DNA from 3 places in the Pseudarthrobacter sp. L19 genome. Region 3 is predicted to be linked to each of the others. Evidence: riboswitches for the same ligand, from Rfam matches in the RefSeq annotation. Region 3 holds a riboswitch; each other region holds the start of a gene.
The links. Region 3 has a riboswitch for thiamine pyrophosphate ahead of ACRQ5B_RS07205 (ECF transporter S component). Riboswitches for the same ligand answer to the same signal wherever they lie in the genome.

Region 1: it holds a riboswitch for thiamine pyrophosphate, as region 3 does, so the genes downstream of both, ACRQ5B_RS13000 (bifunctional hydroxymethylpyrimidine kinase/phosphomethylpyrimidine kinase) here and ACRQ5B_RS07205 (ECF transporter S component) in region 3, are expected to answer to the same signal.
Region 2: it holds a riboswitch for thiamine pyrophosphate, as region 3 does, so the genes downstream of both, thiO (glycine oxidase ThiO) here and ACRQ5B_RS07205 (ECF transporter S component) in region 3, are expected to answer to the same signal.

What each region holds. Positions count from the first base shown of each region.
Region 1 is NZ_CP193935.1:2,726,308-2,732,599, forward strand. Features, by position in the region: gene ACRQ5B_RS12995 (Rne/Rng family ribonuclease) at 1-1,975, shown strand, start outside; TPP riboswitch at 2,129-2,226, shown strand; gene ACRQ5B_RS13000 (bifunctional hydroxymethylpyrimidine kinase/phosphomethylpyrimidine kinase) at 2,285-3,862, shown strand; gene rplU (50S ribosomal protein L21) at 4,228-4,536, shown strand; gene rpmA (50S ribosomal protein L27) at 4,596-4,859, shown strand; gene obgE (GTPase ObgE) at 4,976-6,292, shown strand, end outside.
Region 2 is NZ_CP193935.1:2,303,843-2,310,134, reverse strand. Features, by position in the region: partial or broken gene ACRQ5B_RS11030 (TetR/AcrR family transcriptional regulator) at 1-375, shown strand, start outside; gene ACRQ5B_RS11025 (DUF3107 domain-containing protein) at 439-663, shown strand; gene ACRQ5B_RS11020 (hypothetical protein) at 672-974, shown strand; gene ACRQ5B_RS11015 (VOC family protein) at 979-1,341, opposite strand; gene ACRQ5B_RS11010 (thiazole synthase) at 1,386-2,207, opposite strand; gene thiS (sulfur carrier protein ThiS) at 2,213-2,449, opposite strand; partial or broken gene thiO (glycine oxidase ThiO) at 2,446-3,740, opposite strand; TPP riboswitch at 3,731-3,848, opposite strand; gene thiE (thiamine phosphate synthase) at 3,875-4,567, shown strand; gene ACRQ5B_RS10990 (ferritin-like fold-containing protein) at 4,602-5,315, opposite strand; gene ACRQ5B_RS10985 (RNB domain-containing ribonuclease) at 5,357-6,292, shown strand, end outside.
Region 3 is NZ_CP193935.1:1,538,544-1,544,835, forward strand. Features, by position in the region: gene ACRQ5B_RS07175 (Na+/H+ antiporter subunit D) at 1-737, shown strand, start outside; gene ACRQ5B_RS07180 (Na+/H+ antiporter subunit E) at 734-1,279, shown strand; gene ACRQ5B_RS07185 (monovalent cation/H+ antiporter complex subunit F) at 1,276-1,554, shown strand; gene mnhG (monovalent cation/H(+) antiporter subunit G) at 1,544-1,951, shown strand; gene ACRQ5B_RS07195 (DUF4235 domain-containing protein) at 1,994-2,257, opposite strand; gene ACRQ5B_RS07200 (hypothetical protein) at 2,363-3,085, shown strand; TPP riboswitch at 3,112-3,253, shown strand; gene ACRQ5B_RS07205 (ECF transporter S component) at 3,374-3,952, shown strand; gene ACRQ5B_RS07210 (ABC transporter ATP-binding protein) at 3,963-5,522, shown strand; gene ACRQ5B_RS07215 (energy-coupling factor transporter transmembrane component T family protein) at 5,519-6,292, shown strand, end outside.

The DNA.
Region 1 (6,292 bases), 1.2 Mb from region 3:
CCTGCCCGGCCGGTACCTCGTGTACGTGCCCGGCGGCTCCATGACCGGCATCTCCCGCAAGCTGCCCGACGTCGAACGCAACCGCCTCAAGCGCATCCTCAAGGACCGCTTGCCGGAAGACGCCGGCGTGATCGTCCGCACCGCGGCTGAGGGAGCCTCGGAAGAGGAACTGACGCATGACATCAACCGTCTGCGCGCCCAGTGGGAAGGTATCGAAAGCCAGGCCGCGTCCACCAAGATCCTCGCCCCGGAGCTCCTCTACGGCGAACCGGACCTGACCATCAAGGTGGTCCGCGACGTGTTCAACGAGGACTTCTCCAAGCTGATCGTCTCCGGTGAGGAGGCCTGGGACACCATCGAGGCCTACGTCACCTACGTGGCGCCGGACCTGGTGGGCAGGCTCGAGAAGTGGACCAAGGACACGGACATCTTCTCCGCCTGGCGTATCGATGAGCAGATCCACAAGGCTCTGGAACGCAAGGTCTTCCTGCCTTCCGGCGGCTCCCTCGTGATCGACCGCACCGAGGCCATGACCGTGGTGGACGTCAACACCGGCAAGTTCACCGGCAGCGGCGGCAACCTCGAGGAAACCGTCACCAAGAACAACCTGGAAGCGGCCGAGGAAGTCGTCCGCCAGCTGCGCCTCCGCGACATCGGCGGCATCATCGTGATCGACTTCATCGACATGGTGCTTGAATCCAACCGCGACCTGGTCCTGCGCCGCATGGTGGAGTGCCTGGGCCGGGACCGGACCAAGCACCAGGTGGCCGAGGTGACCTCACTGGGCCTCGTTCAGATGACCCGTAAGCGGATGGGCACCGGCCTGCTGGAAGTCTTCGGCGAGCAGTGCGAGGCCTGCGCCGGCCGGGGCGTCGTCACGCACGACGAGCCGGTCGAGCACCGCCGCGCCAACACCGTCGCCGCGGAACACCACGTTCCGCGCACCGAGCAGCAGCCCGCCGCCCGCAACGAGCGTAAGCGCCGCCGCGGCAAGGGCGGCCAGGGCACCGAGGTCCAGCAGCAGGCACCGGCTGCCGGGCACCACGAGCCCACCGAGGCCGAGCGGCACGCCAAGGCCGAGGCCACCCGGGCCGCACTGGCGAACATCGCGGCGGCGGCCCACGCGGCGCACCTGCACGACGGCGAAGCCACCGCAGCGCCCGACGCCGAGACCAGGCAGGCGGCCCTGGATGCCGCCGTCGAGCTGGCCTCCACCGAGGAAGCAGCCGGCCGTCCCGCCGCCGTGCTGACCTTCGGCGGCGAGCAGGTGGCCCTGCCCTTCGTCGAGCACGCCGAGCAGGCGCCGCAGCCGGCCCTGACGCTGGACCTGCTGACCGAGGCGTTCGCCAACCTGGGCGACTCGGACTCGCGGAACCGCCAGTCCGGGCCAACGGAGACCGCGGCCCGCGAGGCCGCCCCGCCTGTGGAAGCGCCGTCTGTGGAAGCACGGTCCGAGGAAACCCCTGCCCCGGAGGCTGAGGCACCCGCCGAGGCTCCGGCCGCCGGTCGGTCCGCTGACCAGTCCCGGGCAACCCGGGGCCGGGGACGTGCCCGCACGGCCCGGATCCAGCCGCCGAACGCCCGCAACCGCGCGGCCGAGCCCGAAGCGCGCCGGGAACCCGCCCCGCAGCAGGCTCCCAAGCAGGACACCCGGCAGCAGGAGGCTCCGAAGCAGGACACCCGGCAGCAGGAGGCTCCGAAGACGGCTGCACCGGTGGCGGCCCCCGTCGCCACCCGCACCCCCGCGGCTGATGAACCGGCCACCGGTCAGCGCCGTCCGCGGCGGCACCGCAGCGCCAGCCGTGCCCAGGGGGCGGCCAACGAGACCGCCGTCGAGCAGCACCGGCAGGCCTCGGCCGCATCCGGCCAGGGCTCGGTCCACGAGGCCAAGGCGCCGGAAACGGTCAAGCCTGTGGTCAAGGACAACGGCGGCCCGATCATCCTCGGCGTCGGCGTACCGGCCTCGGAGCTGTAACCGCTCGGCCGCACGCATCGGCACCACTCGCGGGTATCTCCCGGACTCGACGTTTCGAAGCGTCGACTCCGGGCGGTACCCGCGAGCCGGTTAAGGGGGAGACCGGTCGGAGGACGGGACGGGCGGGAGAACCCGGGGAGGGGCGCTACGCTGGAACGCGACACGGGGTGCCGCGCATCGGGCCGGCTGAGATCCACACCCGTTGAACCTGTCCGGTTAGCACCGGCGAAGGGATGTCTCTTGTCTTCGACCCAACCCGCGGCAGCACCCGCGGCACCTTCAACCGTTCCCGCGGCCGGCGCCACCTTCCTGCAGACGGTATTTCCCGCAGCGCAGGCTGCACCCACCGGGCGGGCCGCGATCCCCAGGGTCCTCGCCATCGCGGGGTCCGACCCTTCCGGCGGTGCCGGAATCCAGGCGGACCTGAAGAGCATCGCGGCCATGGGTGGCTACGGCATGGCCGCCATCACGGCCCTGACCGCCCAGAACACCCGCGGCGTCCGGTCCGTGCACGTGCCGCCCGCCGCCTTCCTGACCGAGCAGCTGGACGCCATCGCCGAGGACATCACCATCGATGCCGTGAAGATCGGCATGCTCGGCGACGCCGGCGTCATCGACGCGGTACGGGCGTGGCTGGAACGCACCCGGCCCGCCGTTGTCGTCCTGGACCCCGTCATGGTCGCCACCAGCGGTGACCGGCTGCTGCAGGAATCGGCGGTGGCGGCGCTGCACACCCTGCTGCCGCTCGCCGACCTGGTCACCCCCAACCTGGCCGAACTCGCCCTCCTGCTGGACGAACCGGTCGCCGCCGGCTGGGCGGAGGCGCTGGAGCAGGGCAAACGCCTCTCCGCGCTGGCCGGAACCACGGTCCTGGTCAAGGGCGGCCACCTCGAGGAGGACGCCGACGGCGGCTGCCCGGACGCGCTGGTCAACAGCTCCGGACTGCTCGGCAGCGAAACCGTGGTGGTGCCGGGGGAGCGGGTCGACACCCGCAACAGCCACGGCACCGGGTGCTCGCTGTCCTCGGCCCTTGCGACGGCCTACGCCGCCGGCGGGGACTGGGAAGCCGCGCTGCGCCGCGTCAAGCCCTGGCTGCTGGGGGCGCTGCGCGAGGCCGGACGGCTCGACGTCGGCACCGGCAACGGACCCGTCCACCACTTCCACCACCTCGCCCAGCCGGCGGAACCGGCGCCCGCGGCCGGCACGGGACAGTTCACGGACCACCTCAAGGAACCCGGCGACTTCGCCACCGGACTCGAGCCGCTCGCCGCGGAGGGCCTGACGGAAATCTACGCCCTGGACTTTATCCGGGGCCTGGCCGACGGGACCCTGCCTGAGCACGAGTTCGCCTACTACCTGGGCCAGGACGCGCTTTACCTCAATGGCTACTCCCGGGTGCTGTCCCGCGCCGCCGCGCTTGCCCCGACGGAGGCAGAGCAGCTGTTCTGGTCACGCTCGGCCGCCCAGTGCCTGGAAGTTGAGTCGGAACTGCACCGCAGCTGGCTGGCCGGACGTGCCGGCACCCCGCGGCGGCAGGGTCCGGTCACCAAGTCCTACGTGGACCACCTGCACGCCGCGTCGCTGGCCGGCAGCTACGGGGTCCTCGTGGCCGCGGCGCTGCCCTGCTTCTGGCTCTACGCCGAGGTCGGCGCCGCGCTGCACGCGCAGTTCCTGGCAGCGGGCGCGGACGAAGCCCACCCCTACGCCGCCTGGCTGCGCACCTACGCGGACGAGGCCTTCGCCGAGTCGACCCGGCAGGCGATCCGCTACACGGACGCCGCCGCCCGCCGCGGTTCCGCCGCCGAACGGGGCGCCATGACCGAGGCCTTCGTCCACTCCGTGCGCTTCGAGGTGGACTTCTTCGACGCGCCGCGGCTGCACGCCTGACCCGGAACGGGAGCCGCGGCCGGTAAGGTGGTGGGGCGCGGTTCCCGAAAGCGGCTGCGGCGCCCGGTCCGGTTCCTTGGAAAACGGCACTGTGGCACCGGTCACGCCCGACTCTCCGGGGCCTGCCTCGTTTGCGGCCGAAGGCGAAATTAGCGTAGTCTTGATCTTCGGTGCTTACGCCAACACTTGGGTTATGACCTTGAGGACCTGTCCACCCCACGCGGGACGGATGATCCACGGGATAGCTCATGGGTTCCCCCGGGGAACCTGCCGGCGTTGAGGCACAGCGTGAGCCGCTCCGGTAGTTCGGGGCCAGGTTCCGCACGCAAATCTAGTAATAAACGTCGAGAGAAGTGAGTTCCCCAGTGGTGTACGCGATTGTCCGCGCAGGCGGCCGCCAAGAGAAGGTTTCTGTTGGAGACTTCGTTACCCTGAACCGCGTCCCCGGTGGAGCCGGCAGCACCTTTGAGCTGCCCGCACTGCTCCTGGTGGACGGTGACAAGGTCACGTCTGCCGCAGCGGACCTGGCTAAGGTAACGGTTACGGCTGAGATCCTGGAAGACCTCCGTGGTCCCAAGATCGTCATCCAGAAGTACAAGAACAAGACCGGTTACAAGAAGCGCCAGGGTCACCGTCAGGAACTGACCAAGGTCAAGATCACCGGTATCAAGTAACTTTCCGTTACTGATCAGGTTCCCGCAGTTTCCCAGAATTTTGAAGGCAGGCATTCCAAATGGCACATAAAAAAGGCGCGAGCTCCACTCGCAACGGTCGTGACTCCAACGCCCAGTACCTCGGCGTGAAGCGCTTCGGCGGCCAGGTTGTTTCCGCCGGCGAGATCATCGTCCGCCAGCGTGGCACCCACTTCCACCCGGGCGCTGGCGTTGGCCGTGGCGGCGACGACACCCTGTTCGCTCTGACCCCCGGCGCTGTCGAGTTCGGCACCCGCCGCGGCCGTCGCGTCGTGAACATCGTGGCTGCTGCAGCCGCAGAGTAGCACCTACGTTTCATAATCGGTGGGGCGGGCCAATGGGTCCGCTCCACCGGTGTTCTTAACCGCATTACAATCATTCCGGGACCTTGCGGACCGGGAACAGCACTGAGGAGATCCACGTGGCCAGCTTTGTAGACCGGGTAGTACTGCACGTATCCGGCGGTACCGGCGGCCACGGGTGTGTCTCCGTCCACCGTGAGAAGTTCAAGCCCCTCGGCGGGCCCGACGGCGGCAACGGCGGCAACGGCGGCGACGTCATCCTCCGCGTCGACCCCCAGACCACCACCCTCCTGGACTACCACCACGCCCCCCACCGGCACGCCACCAACGGCGGCCCCGGCATGGGTGACTGGCGCGGCGGCAAGAACGGCGAGACCCTGGTCCTGCCCGTCCCCGAAGGCACCGTGGTCAAGAGCAAGGACGGCACCGTCCTGGCCGACATGGTGGGGGAGGGCACCGAATACATCGCCGCCGCCGGCGGCCTCGGCGGCCTCGGCAATGCGGCCCTGTCCTCGCAGAAGCGCCGCGCCCCCGGCTTCGCGCTGCTCGGCATCGAGGGCGAATCCAGCGACATCGTCCTGGAACTGAAGTCCATCGCGGACATCGCCTTGGTCGGCTTCCCGTCCGCCGGCAAGTCCAGCCTGATCGCCGCCATGTCCGCCGCGCGGCCCAAGATCGCGGACTACCCCTTCACCACCCTGATCCCCAACCTCGGCGTCGTCCAGGCCGGCGACGTCCGCTTCACCATCGCCGACGTGCCCGGCCTGATCGAGGGTGCCAGCGAGGGCAAGGGCCTCGGCCACCACTTCCTGCGCCACGTCGAACGCTGCGCCGCCCTGGTCCACGTCCTGGACTGCGGCACGCTCGAATCGGACCGCGATCCGCTCTCCGACCTGGCCGTGATCGAGGCCGAGCTGGAGAAGTACGCAGTCGACATGAGCTACGCCGGCACCGACGGCGAGGTCGTTCCGCTGAATCACCGCCCGCGGCTGGTCGCCTTGAACAAGGTGGACCTGCCCGACGGCAAGGACATGGCCGAGTTCGTCCGCCCCGAGCTGGAGAAGCGCGGCTACCGCGTCTTCGAAATCTCCGCCACCAGCCACGAGGGCCTGCGCCAGCTGGGCTTCGCCATGGCCGAAATCGTCAAGGCCGCCCGCGACGCCGTCGCCGCCACCCCGCCAAAGGTCGCCGCCCCGGTGCTGCGCCCCCGCGCCGTGAACGAATCCGGCTTCACCATCCGCCGCGAGGAGCGCGGCATGGAGCCGCTGTTCCGCGTCCTGGGCGAGAAGCCTGTCCGCTGGGTCAAGCAGACCGACTTCACCAACGAGGAAGCCATCGGCTACCTCGCGGACCGGCTGGCCAAGCTGGGCGTCGAAACCGAGCTGTTCAAGCAGGGCGCGAAGCCCGGCGATGCCGTGGTGATCGGCGAGGACGAC
Region 2 (6,292 bases), 770 kb from region 3:
GGGGCATTGAACTCCACGACCGACAACGACGAACGCGTCCAGGCGGTCATGCGGGCCTACTTCAGGTTCATCGCCCACGATGACCAGGCGCACCGGCTGGTGTTCGAATCCGACCTGGTGAACGACGCCGACGTCGCCCGCCGGCTGGAAACCTTCAACAAGACGTTCGCCGACGCGATCGCCAAGGTCATCGCCGAGGACACCAAACTTCCGTTGCTGGAGGCCCAGCTGCTGGGCCGCGGCCTGTCCGGCATGGCCCAGGTCAGCGCCCGGTACTGGCTGGAAACGGACGGCAACCTGGACCTCGATGTGGCCAGCGACCTGATCTACCGTTTAGCTTGGCGCGGAATCAGCCGCTTCCCGAAAGAGTCCTAGACTACAAATAGAAAACCCCCTTTAGGGGAACGTGAACACTTTGATTGGCTGGGAGGCCTTGCTGTGGAAGTAAAGATCGGCATTCAGAACATCGGCCGCGAAATCGCCCTGGAGTCCGGCCAGGACGCCGACGCCGTGGCGGCGCTGGTCAGCGAGGCCATCGCCAAGGGCACCGAGCTGCGCCTCACCGACGAGAAGGGCCGCCAGGTCATCGTGCCGGCCAACGTCCTCGGCTATGTCGAGATCGGCGCCGAAGAGGTCCGCCGCGTCGGCTTCGGCGCCCTCTAGGACCCGCTGTGCTCTCCCTCATCGTGGTGGCGATGGTGGCCGTGGCCGCCGGCTTCGTCGTCTGGGCCAATGACAAGCGGCATGCCAAGTACGGCATCGCCGTACCCGCCGGCGTCGCCCTCACGGTGGGGATGCTCAGCTGGATCATCTTCCAGGCAGCGGGCCTCGGCTACCAGCCGGGCCTGACCTGGATGCCGTGGATCCTGCCGCTGCTGCTTGCCGCGGCCGCCGCGGTTGCCGCCGTCGTGCTCCTGGGCCGGTCCCGCACCGCCCAGGACACGGAGCGGCTGAACGCGATCCTGCGCTCCTAGGCTCCTACAGCGCCTGCTGCAGCACCCAGCGGTTGCCGTCCGGATCGCTGACGTGGGCGAACAGGACGCCGCCCATATCCTCGATTTCGCTGACCTCCGCCCCGCGGCCCACCAGCTCCGCGCGCGTCGCGGCCAGGTCCGGCGTGACCAGTTGCAGCCCCTCCAGGCTGCCGGCCTTCATGCCGGTCATGCCCGTTCCAATCACGATCGACGCCGCGGAGCCGGGCGGCGTCAGCTGGACCACCCGCATGCCCGGGATGTGTTCGACGTCGTGGTCCAGCACGAACCCCAGCCGTTCGGAATAGAACTCCTTGGCCGCGTCGACGTCGGCCACCGGAACCTGGATCACTTCAAGGCGCATCTGCATGCGCCTAGGCTACCCCGCTCCCCCGTCCGGCTCGTCGCCCGTCCCTAGAGGAACTCGGCGCGGCCTTCCATGCCGGAGGATGCCAGCGCGTGCTCGCGGCGCGGGATGCGGCCGGCCAACCGGGCCAGGCGGCCTGCGGCGACGGCGTGCTTGAACGCCTCCCCCATCAGCACCGGGTTCTGTGCCCGGGTCACCGCGGTGGCCAGCAGCACGGCATCGCAACCCAGCTCCATGGCCAGCGCCGCATCCGAGGCCGTGCCGATGCCGGCGTCGAGGACCACGGGCACCGAGGCCCGGGAGACGATCAGTTCGATGTTGTGCGGGTTCAGGATGCCCAGGCCGGTGCCGATCGGCGCGCCCAGCGGCATGACGGCCGTGGCGCCGAGGTGCTCCAGGCGCAGCGCCAGGACCGGATCGTCGTTCGTGTAGGCGAAGACCTTGAACCCGCGCGCCACCAGCTGCTCGGTGGCGTCGGCCAGTTCCAGGGCGTCCGGAAGCAGCGTCTGTTCGTCGGCGATCACCTCGAGCTTCACCCAGTCCGTCTCCAGCGCCTCGCGGGCCAGTTCGGCGGTGAGCACCGCGTCACGGGCGGTGAAGCACCCTGCGGTGTTGGGCAGCACCCGGATGTTGCGGTCGGCCAGCAGCTGGAACAGTGATCCGCTCTCCGCCGGGGAGTAGCGGCGCATCGCCACGGTGGTCAGCTCCGTGCCGGAGGCTTCCAATGCGGCGCCGAGGCCGTCGAGGCTGGGCGCGCCGCCGGTGCCCATGATCAGCCGGGAGCCCAGCTCCACGCCGTCGAAGGTTACCGGGTCGCGGTGCGCCGTGGCCTTCACTGCGGGCTCCTGCGCGGTGTCTGCTTCGTTCATGCCGTTCATCCTCCCTGTACCGCGGTGACGAGTTCGACGTCGTCGCCCTCGATAAGTTCTGTGGCGTGCCACCTGCTGCGGGGCACGACCTCGGCGTTGCGTGCGACGGCGACGCCGAGTTTGCGTCCGTCCGTGGCCTGGCCGTTGTCCGCCAGGGGCCGTCCGGTGATGCCGCTGACGAGGGCGCCAACCGTGGCGTTGTCCGGGAGCGCGTGCGGCTTTCCGTTTAGCGTGATGTTCATGCGGTTGTCCTGTGGGTCGCGGGGTGGAGAGCGTTGGTTGGGCTGTGCGCCTGGCTGCGCTCAGCGTCGGTGTGCGGGTGGTCGAAGCGGTCCGGGAGGAACCCGTCCCAGCGCGGGTCCGGGGTGCCGTCCAGCAGTTCCCGGCAGATGGCCGCGGCGGCCGGGGTCAGCAGCACCCCGTGCCGGAAGAATCCGGTGGCGATCACCAGGCCCGGGACGTGGCCGCCGCCGGCGGAGGTACGGACCCGGCCCAGCAGCGGGGCGTTGTCGGGGGTGCCGGGGCGGGCCCTGGCCGTGGCCTCGACGAGTTCCAGCTCGGCGACGGCCGGGACCAGCTGCTGGGCATCGCGCAGCAGCTGGTAGACCCCGCCGGCGGAGACGGCCCGGTCATAAGCCTGGTCCTCGCGCTGGGTGGCGCCAACCACCACGGTGCCGTCCCCGCGTGGAACGATGTAGACCGGAATGCCGCGGACCAGCCCGCGGACGGTGGAACTCAGCAGGGGACGCAGCCGCTCGGGCACCCGGAGCCGGAGGATGTCACCATGGACCGGCCGCAGCGGCAGGGTGAGCCCGGCCGGGAGGTCCTGTAGGGCGGCGGCGCCCAGTCCGTTGGCCACGATGGTTTCGGCCGCCCGGACCTCCCCTCCCCGCTGAGCCGGACGCCGGTGACCCGGCCGTCCGCTTGGATCAGGCTCTCGGCGCGTTGCGGGACGGCCCGGAATCCGGTGTCGGCGGCCAGCAGGGCTCTGATCCGGGTTATCAGGCGGCGCGGGTCCACCTGGTGGTCGGCGGGGATCTCGAAGGCACAGGAGATGGCCGGGCTGAGCAGCGGTTCGCGGCGGCGGGCCTCCCGCACGGTGAGGGGTTCGACGGACAGGCCGGAGGCCAGTTGGAGGGCGCGCAGGTCCGCGAGCGCCTGGCGGTCCGCGGCGTCGGCACCCACGGCGAGGGTCGGCGTCGGCAGGTAGCCGGTGCCCGCTCCCCCGTCGCCGTCGTCGGCGAGGCTGCCGGCGAAGGCGGGCCAGAGCCGGGAGGACTCCAGCATCAGGGGCAGGAGCCCCTCCTCCTGGTAGTGGAGTTCGCTCACGGGGGCCAGCATGCCGGCGGCGGCCCAGCTGGCCCCGTCCCCGGGGGCGTCGTCGACCAGCGCCACGGTCCGCCCGGAGCGCCGGAGTTCCCAGGCGATGCCGTGGCCGATCACGCCCCCGCCAATCACGACGGCGTCGAGGGGGCCGTCAGGCCGGGCACCGGGGTCCTCAGGCCGGGCAGCGGGGCCGGGGGTGGTGTTCATGGGTTCCTTCCCTACGCCGGTACTAGCCGGATCAGGTCAAGCGGTCGGCTCTGACGCCCTCTCAGCCCTGCGCCGTCGACGGCGTGCGGGGCTCCCGCGGTATGCGCCCAGTTTAGAGGAACTACGCTTGGGGCATGAGCCAGGATGTCCACAGCACCGCCCGTTTGTACCTCTGCACCGATGCCCGCAAGGACCGCGGAGACTTTGAAACCTTCGTCGACGCCGCGTTTACCGGGGGCGTGGACATCATCCAGCTCCGGGACAAGACCATCGAAGCCGCGGAGGAACTCGAACTCCTGGAGGTCCTGCACACGGTCGCGGCGCGCCACGGCCGGCTCTGGGCGGTCAACGACCGGGCGGACCTGGCCTCGTTGGCCGGCGCCCCGGTGTTCCACATCGGGCAGAAGGACATTCCGTTCCGTGCGGCCCGGGACTTCCTCGGCAAGGACACCGTGATCGGCCTGTCCACCCACTCCCCGGAGCAGGTGGACGCCGCCATCGCCGCCGCGCCTGGCCGCAGCGGGCTGGACTACTTCTGCGTGGGCCCGGTCTGGGCCACCCCCACCAAGCCCGGCCGTGCCGCCGTTGGCCTGGACCTGGTCCGCTACGCCGCCGACGCGATTGAGCGCGCCGAGGCCGCGGGCGACGGCGGAAAGGTGGCCGGCGTCGTGCCGTGGTTCGCAATCGGCGGCATCGACCTGACGAACGTGGAGCAGGTCCTCGACGCCGGGGCCCGGCGGATCGTGGTGGTCCGGGCGATCACCGAGGCCGACGACCCCGCTGCTGCGGCGCAGGCGCTGCTCTCCGCCCTCGACGCCCGGGCGTAAGCCCTGCCGGTTGCCCCGGGCGGGTGCAGGCTCTCTACCCGGCGAGGCCCAGCATGGTCATCCGGCGCGAGTGTGCCGTGGCCAGCGAGGTCAGCAGCGCCCGGACCGGATCCGTGCCCGCCGGGACGCCGTTGGATGGGGAGCCATTGCCCGTTGCCCCTGTGCCCGCTGCGTCCGAACCCTGGACGCCAAGGAAGGCGTGGTCGGCCGCGACCCGCTGCGCCTGGGTCAGCGCCTCGCCGAGGAGCCGCCGTGCCCACAGCGCCAGCCGGGAGGCCAGCCGTGGATCGTCGGCCAGGGCCTGTTTGAGCCGTTCGCGCAGCACCTCGGTGGCCTCTTCGGAGGCCTGGACCTGCTCCACCAGTGCCGCGGTGGCGGGATCCAGCCGCGGAATCAGGGAGCGGTAGAAGTCGGCGGAGACGGTGTCGATGACGTACGCCTTCATCAGCGACTCGAACCAGTCGGCTGGCCGCGTCCGCTCATGGAAGTGGTCAACCGAGCGCTGGAACGGCACCATGGCCCCCTCCACGTCCTCGCCCATCTCCTGCAGCCGGGCGCACACCAGTTCATAGTGCTCGAACTCCCGCACCGCCAGCCGGCCCAGCACGGCCCGGTCCCGGAGGGTGGGCGCATAGCGGGCGTCGGAGGAAAGCCGTTCAAAGGCGGAGAGTTCGCTGTAGGCCATCACGCCGAGCAGGTCCGTGAGAAAGCGGTGATCGCGGGCGGAATCCGGCGTCGGAGTGCTCATCGTTCAAGACTAGCGGCGGATTTCGGGCTACCCTGACTTTCGTGTCTCACCATCGCCTGACGCCGAGCGTCCGCCAGCAGCAAAACCAGCTAGCCAAGGCGCTGAAGGCCCTGCGCACCCTCCTGGAACTGCCCGGGCCGTTCCCCGAAGAGGCGCTGCGCGACGCCGAGGCGGCGGTGGCCGGGCACGAACTCCCCGGCCTGGACCTGACGCACGTGGAGTTCGTGACGATCGACCCGGCGTCGTCCACGGATCTGGACCAGGCACTGTTCATTGACCGCTCCGGGGACGGATACAAGGTTTTCTACGCGATCGCCGATGTCCCCTCCTTCGTGGCCCCCGGCGGACCCCTCGACGCCGAGACGCGCCGCCGCGGGCAGACGTTCTACACGCCCGAGGGCCGCATTCCGCTGCACCCCGAGGTCATCAGCGAGGCCGCAGGCAGCCTCCTCGCCGGCCAGCTCTGCGCGGCCTTCGTCTGGGAGTTCGAGCTCGACGCCGCCGCCGAGGTGTCCTCGGTCCTGGTGCGCCGCGCACGCGTCATCAGCCGCGCCAAGCTCAGTTACGCCGGGGTGCAGGCGGACCTCGACGCCGGCACGGCGGCCCCCGTCCTGGAACTGCTGAAAGAGGTCGGCGGCAAGCGGGTGGAGCTCGAGCGGCAGCGCGGCGGAGCGAGCCTGAACATGCCGGACCAGGAAATCGAACAGCTCCCCGACGGCGGCTACCGGATCGTCGCGGCTCCCCCGCTGCCGGTGGAGGACTGGAACGCGCAGATTTCGCTGATGACCGGGATGGCCGCCGCGGGACTGATGCTCGAGGGCAAGGTGGGCATCCTGCGGACCATGCCCGCGCCGGACGAACGCTCCCTGCGCCACTTCCGCCGGCAGACCGGGGCGCTGGGCAAGCCGTGGGACGGGGAGACCAGCTACGGGGAATACCTGCGGACGCTGGACCCCACGGATCCCAAGCAGCTGGCG
Region 3 (6,292 bases):
ACATCAAACGTCTGCTCTCCTTCACCCTGGTCAGTCACATCGGCTACATGGTCTTCGGGCTGGCAATGTCCTCCGTGGCCGGTCTGGGCGCCGCGGTGTTTTACGTGGCGCACCACATCACCATCCAGACCAGCCTCTTCCTGGTCACCGGGCTGATTGAACGCCGGGCCGGCAGCTCCTCCGTGGACCGGGTGGCGGGCCTGGCCAAGCTCTCCCCGCTGCTGGCCGTGCTGTTCTTCGTCCCGGCCATGAACCTCGCCGGGATCCCGCCGCTCTCCGGCTTCCTGGGCAAGCTGGGCCTGCTGCAGGCCGGCGTCACGCTCGGCACCCCGCTGGCGTACGCGCTGGTGGCCGGCGGCGTCCTGACCAGCCTCCTGACCCTGCTGGCCATCGCCCGCGTCTGGAACCGTGCCTTCTGGCGCAAGCCCGAGGACGCCGAGCACCCGGACCCGGTGCTGCTCGCCGCCCCGGGCGGGGACTCCCACGGAACCGGCGGTGCCGGGGCATCCTCAGCACGACGCGCGGTGAGCCTGCTGCCGCGCACCATGGTTGGTTCCACGCTGGCGCTGGTCATCCTGGGCGTGGCCCTGACCGTGTTCGCCGGGCCGTTGTTCCGCCTCTCCGGCCAGTCCGCGGCCGAGATGCTGGACCGGTCCTCCTACATCCACGCGGTGCTCGGTGACGAGGTCACGGTCCCGGCCCCGCCGCAGCCGGTGGCGCAGGGAGGCGGCAAATGACCCGCAAACGGATCTCCCTGCGCCAGGAACTGCCGCTGCTGGTCTGGCTGGTGATTGTCTGGGGCGCCCTCTGGCAGAACTTCAGCGCCGGCAATCTGCTCTTCGGTGCGCTGATCGCTGTGCTCGTGGCCCGGCTCTTCTACCTGCCGCCGGTGGAACTGGGCGGCCGGTTCAACGTGCTGCGCGCCATCCCCTTCGGCGTGGTGTTCCTGGCCAAGGTGGTCGCGGCGAGTTTCCAGGTCCTCTACCTCGCCGTGGTGCGCGGGCCCCGGGTGATCAGCGCCGTCGTCGCCGTCCCGCTCCGCAGCCATTCGGACCTCCTGGTCACCGCCACCGGCCACGTGATTTCGTTGATCCCGGGATCCCTGGTGGTGGAGGTGGACCGGACCACGTCCACGCTCTACATCCACGGCATCAACGTCCGCGACGCCGACGACGCCGCCAAGCTCCGCAAGGACGTCCGGGATACCGAGGCCGGCCTGATCCGGATCATGGGCACCCCGGAGGAAGTTTCCGCCCTCAAGCAGGAGGCAGCCGCATGATGCCGATCGTCCTGGCCGTCACCGCCGTGATCCTGTCCCTCGCAGCCGGCGGCGCCATCATCCGGATCGCCCGCGGGCCGTCCCTGCTGGACCGGGTCCTCGCCGCCGACGTGCTGCTGGCCATCCTGGGCGCGGCGCTGTGCATCGACATGGCCGTCAACCGGCACCTGAACAACCTGATGCTGCTGGTGGCGATCTCGATCATCGGCTTCGTCGGCTCGGTGACGGTGGCCCGCTTCGTGGCCGACCGGAGGAGGCACCCCCATGAATCCTGAGACCTTTTCCGCAGACCCGGTGATCGACGCCGTGTCCGCCGTGTTCATGGTGGTAGGCGCGCTGATGTCCCTTGGCGCGGCGATCGGCCTGCTCCGCTTCCCGGACCTGATGAGCCGGATGCACGCAGCCACCAAGCCGCAGGTCCTCGGTCTGTTTTTGCTGCTGTGCGCCGTGGGCCTGCAGATGCGCACCTGGTGGGTGTGGCCGGTGCTGGTGGTCGCGTGGATCTTCCAGCTGCTGACGGTCCCGGTCTCCGCGCACATGGTGGGCCGCGCCGGCTACCGCACCAAGCACCTCCACCCGGAGCTGCTGAGCGCGGACGAGCTCGAAGCGGTGGTGCAGCAGGCCGCCGGGGAACGCGGCTTGAACGACGACGGGGAGCCCCGCCGGGACTGATGCCCGGGGGACTCCCCGTCGGAGTCCGGTGGTGCGGTGTGCCTAGACGATGTCCTGAGTCTTGGCGAAGCGGCTGATGGCCCGCTGCGTGCCGCGGTTGGCGAGGACCTGGATGACGGCGCTCACCGAGGCCGAGATCAGCGCGAAGGTCAGGGCCTGGCGCAGGGTGGTGGGGACGTCGTCGTCGTGGCCCTTCGGCGGCTTGTTGCCGGTGGACTTCTCCCAGACGGTGTCCACGAGCTTGGTGCCGACGAGACCGGCGACCAGGCTGATGCCGGTGCCGAGCAGTTTGATGACAATGTTCATTTCGTGCTCCTTGCGGGTGGAAACAGGGCTGTCCCTAGCCTACTGGCACACCGGTCCGGGGCGGACGCCCCTGTCCGCCGCGCGCCGCCCGGCCTACCGTCGGGCATGGACAGAGACCCGAGAGCACCCTGGGCGCCGTTCCAGCTGGCGGCCGGCTGCTGCGCGATCGCCTTTGTCGTGCTGCTGGTGCTGGCCCTCGTGTTGGACTTCATCGCGCCGCCGCCGGTCGACGGGGCCGTGCCGACGCTGGAGTTCATCGCCCGCAACAAGCCCGTCTACGTCGCCGAGCAGCTGCTCTGGACGGTCCCCAACATCCTGGCGGTGCCCGTGTTCGCCGCGCTATTCCTGGCGTGCGCTCCGGCGGCACAGGGCGTGGCGCGGGGTCTGGCGCTGGGTGGCGCCCTGGTGGGCGGGCTGTCCTGGGCGCTGATCCTTGCCATCCCGGTCACCAGCCGCGGTTCCCTGGTGCTGGTCTATCTCAGCGACCGGTACGCCGGGGCGGCCGACGACGCCGCGCGGCAGCGGATCAGTGCCGCCGCTGAGGCGCTGATCGCCGAGAACAACACACCCGCCGTCGCCGGTGTGCTTTCCGCGGCGGGCATCCTCCTGATGTCCGTGGCCATGGTGCGGGGAGGGCTCTCCAGGGCTGTGGGCTGGCTGGGCATCGCCGCCGGTGCCCTGGGGCTGCTCGCGGAGGCGCTGCGGTACCTCGTCCCGGCGCTCTACGGCGGCTACGGCCTCCTCATGTGGGCGTGGTTCGTGGCGGTCGGCATCGTGCTGATCCGGCTCGGCCGGAAGCGGAGGCGGGCCCCGGCGGCGCGGGTGTAAACTGGCCCAGCCCACACGGGCGACATTCACAACGACAGGGGAGCGCCGCCGTCGGACCCTTCCGGAGGAATCCGGAAACCGTAGGTGGGCGCTGAGAGTGCGGACAGCCGCAGACCCTCGAACCTGATCCGGTTAGTACCGGCGCAAGGGAGTCGAGTTCTCAGGGTGTCCGGAACACGCGGCAGCGGCCGCCGTGGCCGGAACACCCTCCCCTCCTGTACCTCAGGAGGACGACATGACCGATATTTCCACCCCCGCACCACAGCGGCCGGCAAGAAGAGCTGGCGCGTGGCCGACATTGTCCTGGCGGCGCTGATCGCGATCGCCGGCGGCGTCATCTTCTGGGCCTGGGACCAGGGAGCCAACGTGGTCTCAATCCCGCTCACCGCCGTCTACCCGCCCCTGACCGGCCTCTACGCCGGCGGCTGGATGATCCCCGCGGTCCTGGGCATGCTGGTGGTCCGCAAGCCCGGCGCCGCGCTGTTCTGCGAGGCCGTTGCCGCCACCGGTGAGCTGATCATGGGCTCCCAGTACGGCACCACCGTGCTGATCTCCGGCATCCTGCAGGGCCTCGGCGCGGAGCTGGTCTTCGCCGCCTTCCGCTACACCAAGTTCAACCTCCCGGTCTCCCTGCTCGCCGGCGCCGGTGCGGGCCTCTTCTGCGGCCTGAACGACTGCTTCCTGCCCTGGGGCTGGAACATCGCCTTCGAGGCCGGGGACAAGGCCGCCTACATCGTCTTCTGCGCCATCTCCGGTGCCGTGATCGCCGGCGGCCTGGCCTGGATCGCCACCCGCGGCCTGGCCGGGACCGGGGTGCTGGCCTCCTTCGCCTCCCGCAAGGCGGCCACCGAACCCGTCTTCTCCTGACACCCCGCGCATGAACGCCGACGACGTCCGCCCCGCCGCGGTCACCGCCCGCGGTTGGGGCTGGCGGCACGCCGGACGGTCACGCCCCGCCATCAGCGGACTGGACCTGGACATCAGCCCGGGCGAACGCGTCCTGCTGCTGGGGCCCTCCGGCGCCGGTAAATCCACACTGTTGCACGCCCTCGCCGGGGTGCTCGGCGAGGGCGGCGGCGCGGACGCGGAGGCCGACGACGCCGACGAGACCGGCAGCCTGCTGATCGACGGGGCCCCGCCCCGGGAGCGGCGGGGACGCGCCGGGCTGGTGCAGCAGGACCCGGAGACCCAGGTGGTGCTCTCCCGCGTCGGCGACGACGTCGCGTTCGGGGCGGAGAACCTTGCCGTCCCGCCCGCGGAGATCTGGGCGAGGGTGGGCGAGGCGCTCGACGACGTCGGGCTCGGTTCCCTGCCCCTGGGGCACCCGACCTCGGCCCTCTCCGGCGGGCAGAAGCAGCGGCTGGCCCTGGCCGGCATCCTCGCGATGCGGCCCGGGCTGCTGCTGCTGGACGAACCCACCGCCAACCTTGACCCCGCCGGCGTGCTGGAGGTCCGCGACGCCGTGGGCCGCTGCCTGGACCGGACCGGCGCCACCCTGGTGGTGGTGGAACACCGGGTTTCCGTGTGGAAGGACCTGGTGGACCGGATCGTGGTGCTGCAGCCCGGCAGCGCGGGTGACGCCGCCGTGCTGCTGGACGGGCCGCCGGACCGGGTGCTGGCCGAGGCGCGGGAGATGTTGATCGCCGCCGGGGTCTGGGTCCCGGGCCACGTGCCGGCCACCCGCGCCCGGAGCGCCGGCAGCACCGGAAAGGGTCCGGAGACCGGCTTTGAGGCGGGCCGCCTGCTGCTGGCCGCGGAGTCCCTGGCCGTGTCCCGCGAGCGTCCCCGCCGGGGCGGCCTGCGGACCCGCTTCCGGGCCGTGCCGCCCGTGCCGGTGCAGGAGGGCATCGCCGCGCAGGTCCGCGCCGGACGCGCGCTCACCATCACCGGGCCCAACGGCGCCGGGAAATCGACCTTCGCCCTGACTCTCGCCGGGCTGCTGGCCCCGGTGGCCGGGACCGTGTCCGCCACCACCGACCTCAGCGCCGGCGCGGGCATCGACCCCTACGCCTGGAAGGCACAGCAGCTGATCCCGCGGATCGGCACGGTCTTCCAGGAACCCGAACACCAGTTCGTGACCGGCCGGGTGCTGGACGAACTGACCTTCGGGCCGCGGCAGCTGGGCCGCGGCGCGGACCGGGTGGACGAACTGCTGGAGCGGCTGCGGCTGCGGGACCTGGTGGACGCCAACCCGTACACCCTCTCCGGCGGCGAGAAACGGCGCCTGTCCGTGGCCACCGTGCTGGCCGCCCACCCCCAGGTCCTGGTCTTGGACGAACCCACCTTCGGCCAGGACGCCAACACCTGGGCCGAGCTGGCCTCCTTCCTCTCCGAACTCCTGGACGCCGGCACCGCCGTCGTCTCCGTCACCCACGACGCCGAATTCAGTGACGTCCTCGGCGGCGACGAACTCAAGCTGCAGGGGGCGGCGGCATGAGGGAAGCCCTGACCCTGGAGGGAAACCGCGCCCTGCTGGCCCGCGCCAACCCGCTGGCCAAGTTCTCCGGCGTCGTGCTGATCACCGTGGCGCTGGCCCTGTCCATCGACTGGGTCTCCGCGTCCGTGGCCCTGGTTTTTGAGCTGCTGCTCTTCCCGCTGGCCGGGCTCACCCCCGCCCTGCTCTGGCGCCGCGGCTGGCCGCTGATCCTGGCCGCCGCCCTCGGTGGCTGGAGCACCGCCATCCTCGCCCCGGACCGGGGCCGGATCCTGCTCGACGTGGGGCTCTGGTCCATCAGCGAGGGCTCGCTGCAGCTGGGCCTGGGCTTCCTGCTACGGGGCCTGGCGATCGCGCTGCCGGCCGTCTTGCTGATGAGCTGCACCGACCCCACGGACCTGGCCGACGCCCTCGCGCAGCAGGCCCGGCTGCCGCACCGGTTTGTGCTGGGCACCCTTGCCGCGATGCGGCTGGTGGGACTCATGGCGGATGAATGGCAGACCATCGGGATGGCCCGGCGGGCCCGCGGCGTGGGCTCGCACGGCAGCCCGGCGCAGCGGGCCCGGGCCATGCTGGGGCAGAGCTTCGGGCTGCTGGTCCAGGCCGTCCGGCGGGCCTCGCGGCTGGCGGTAACCATGGAGGCGCGCGGCTTCGGCGGGGCCCGGCGGACCTGGGCCCGGCAGGCGCGCTTCACCGGGCTGGACGTGTGGGTAGTCCTGGGCGGAATGGTGATCGCGGGGTCAGCGGTAGCCGCCGCCGTCGCCGCCGGGACC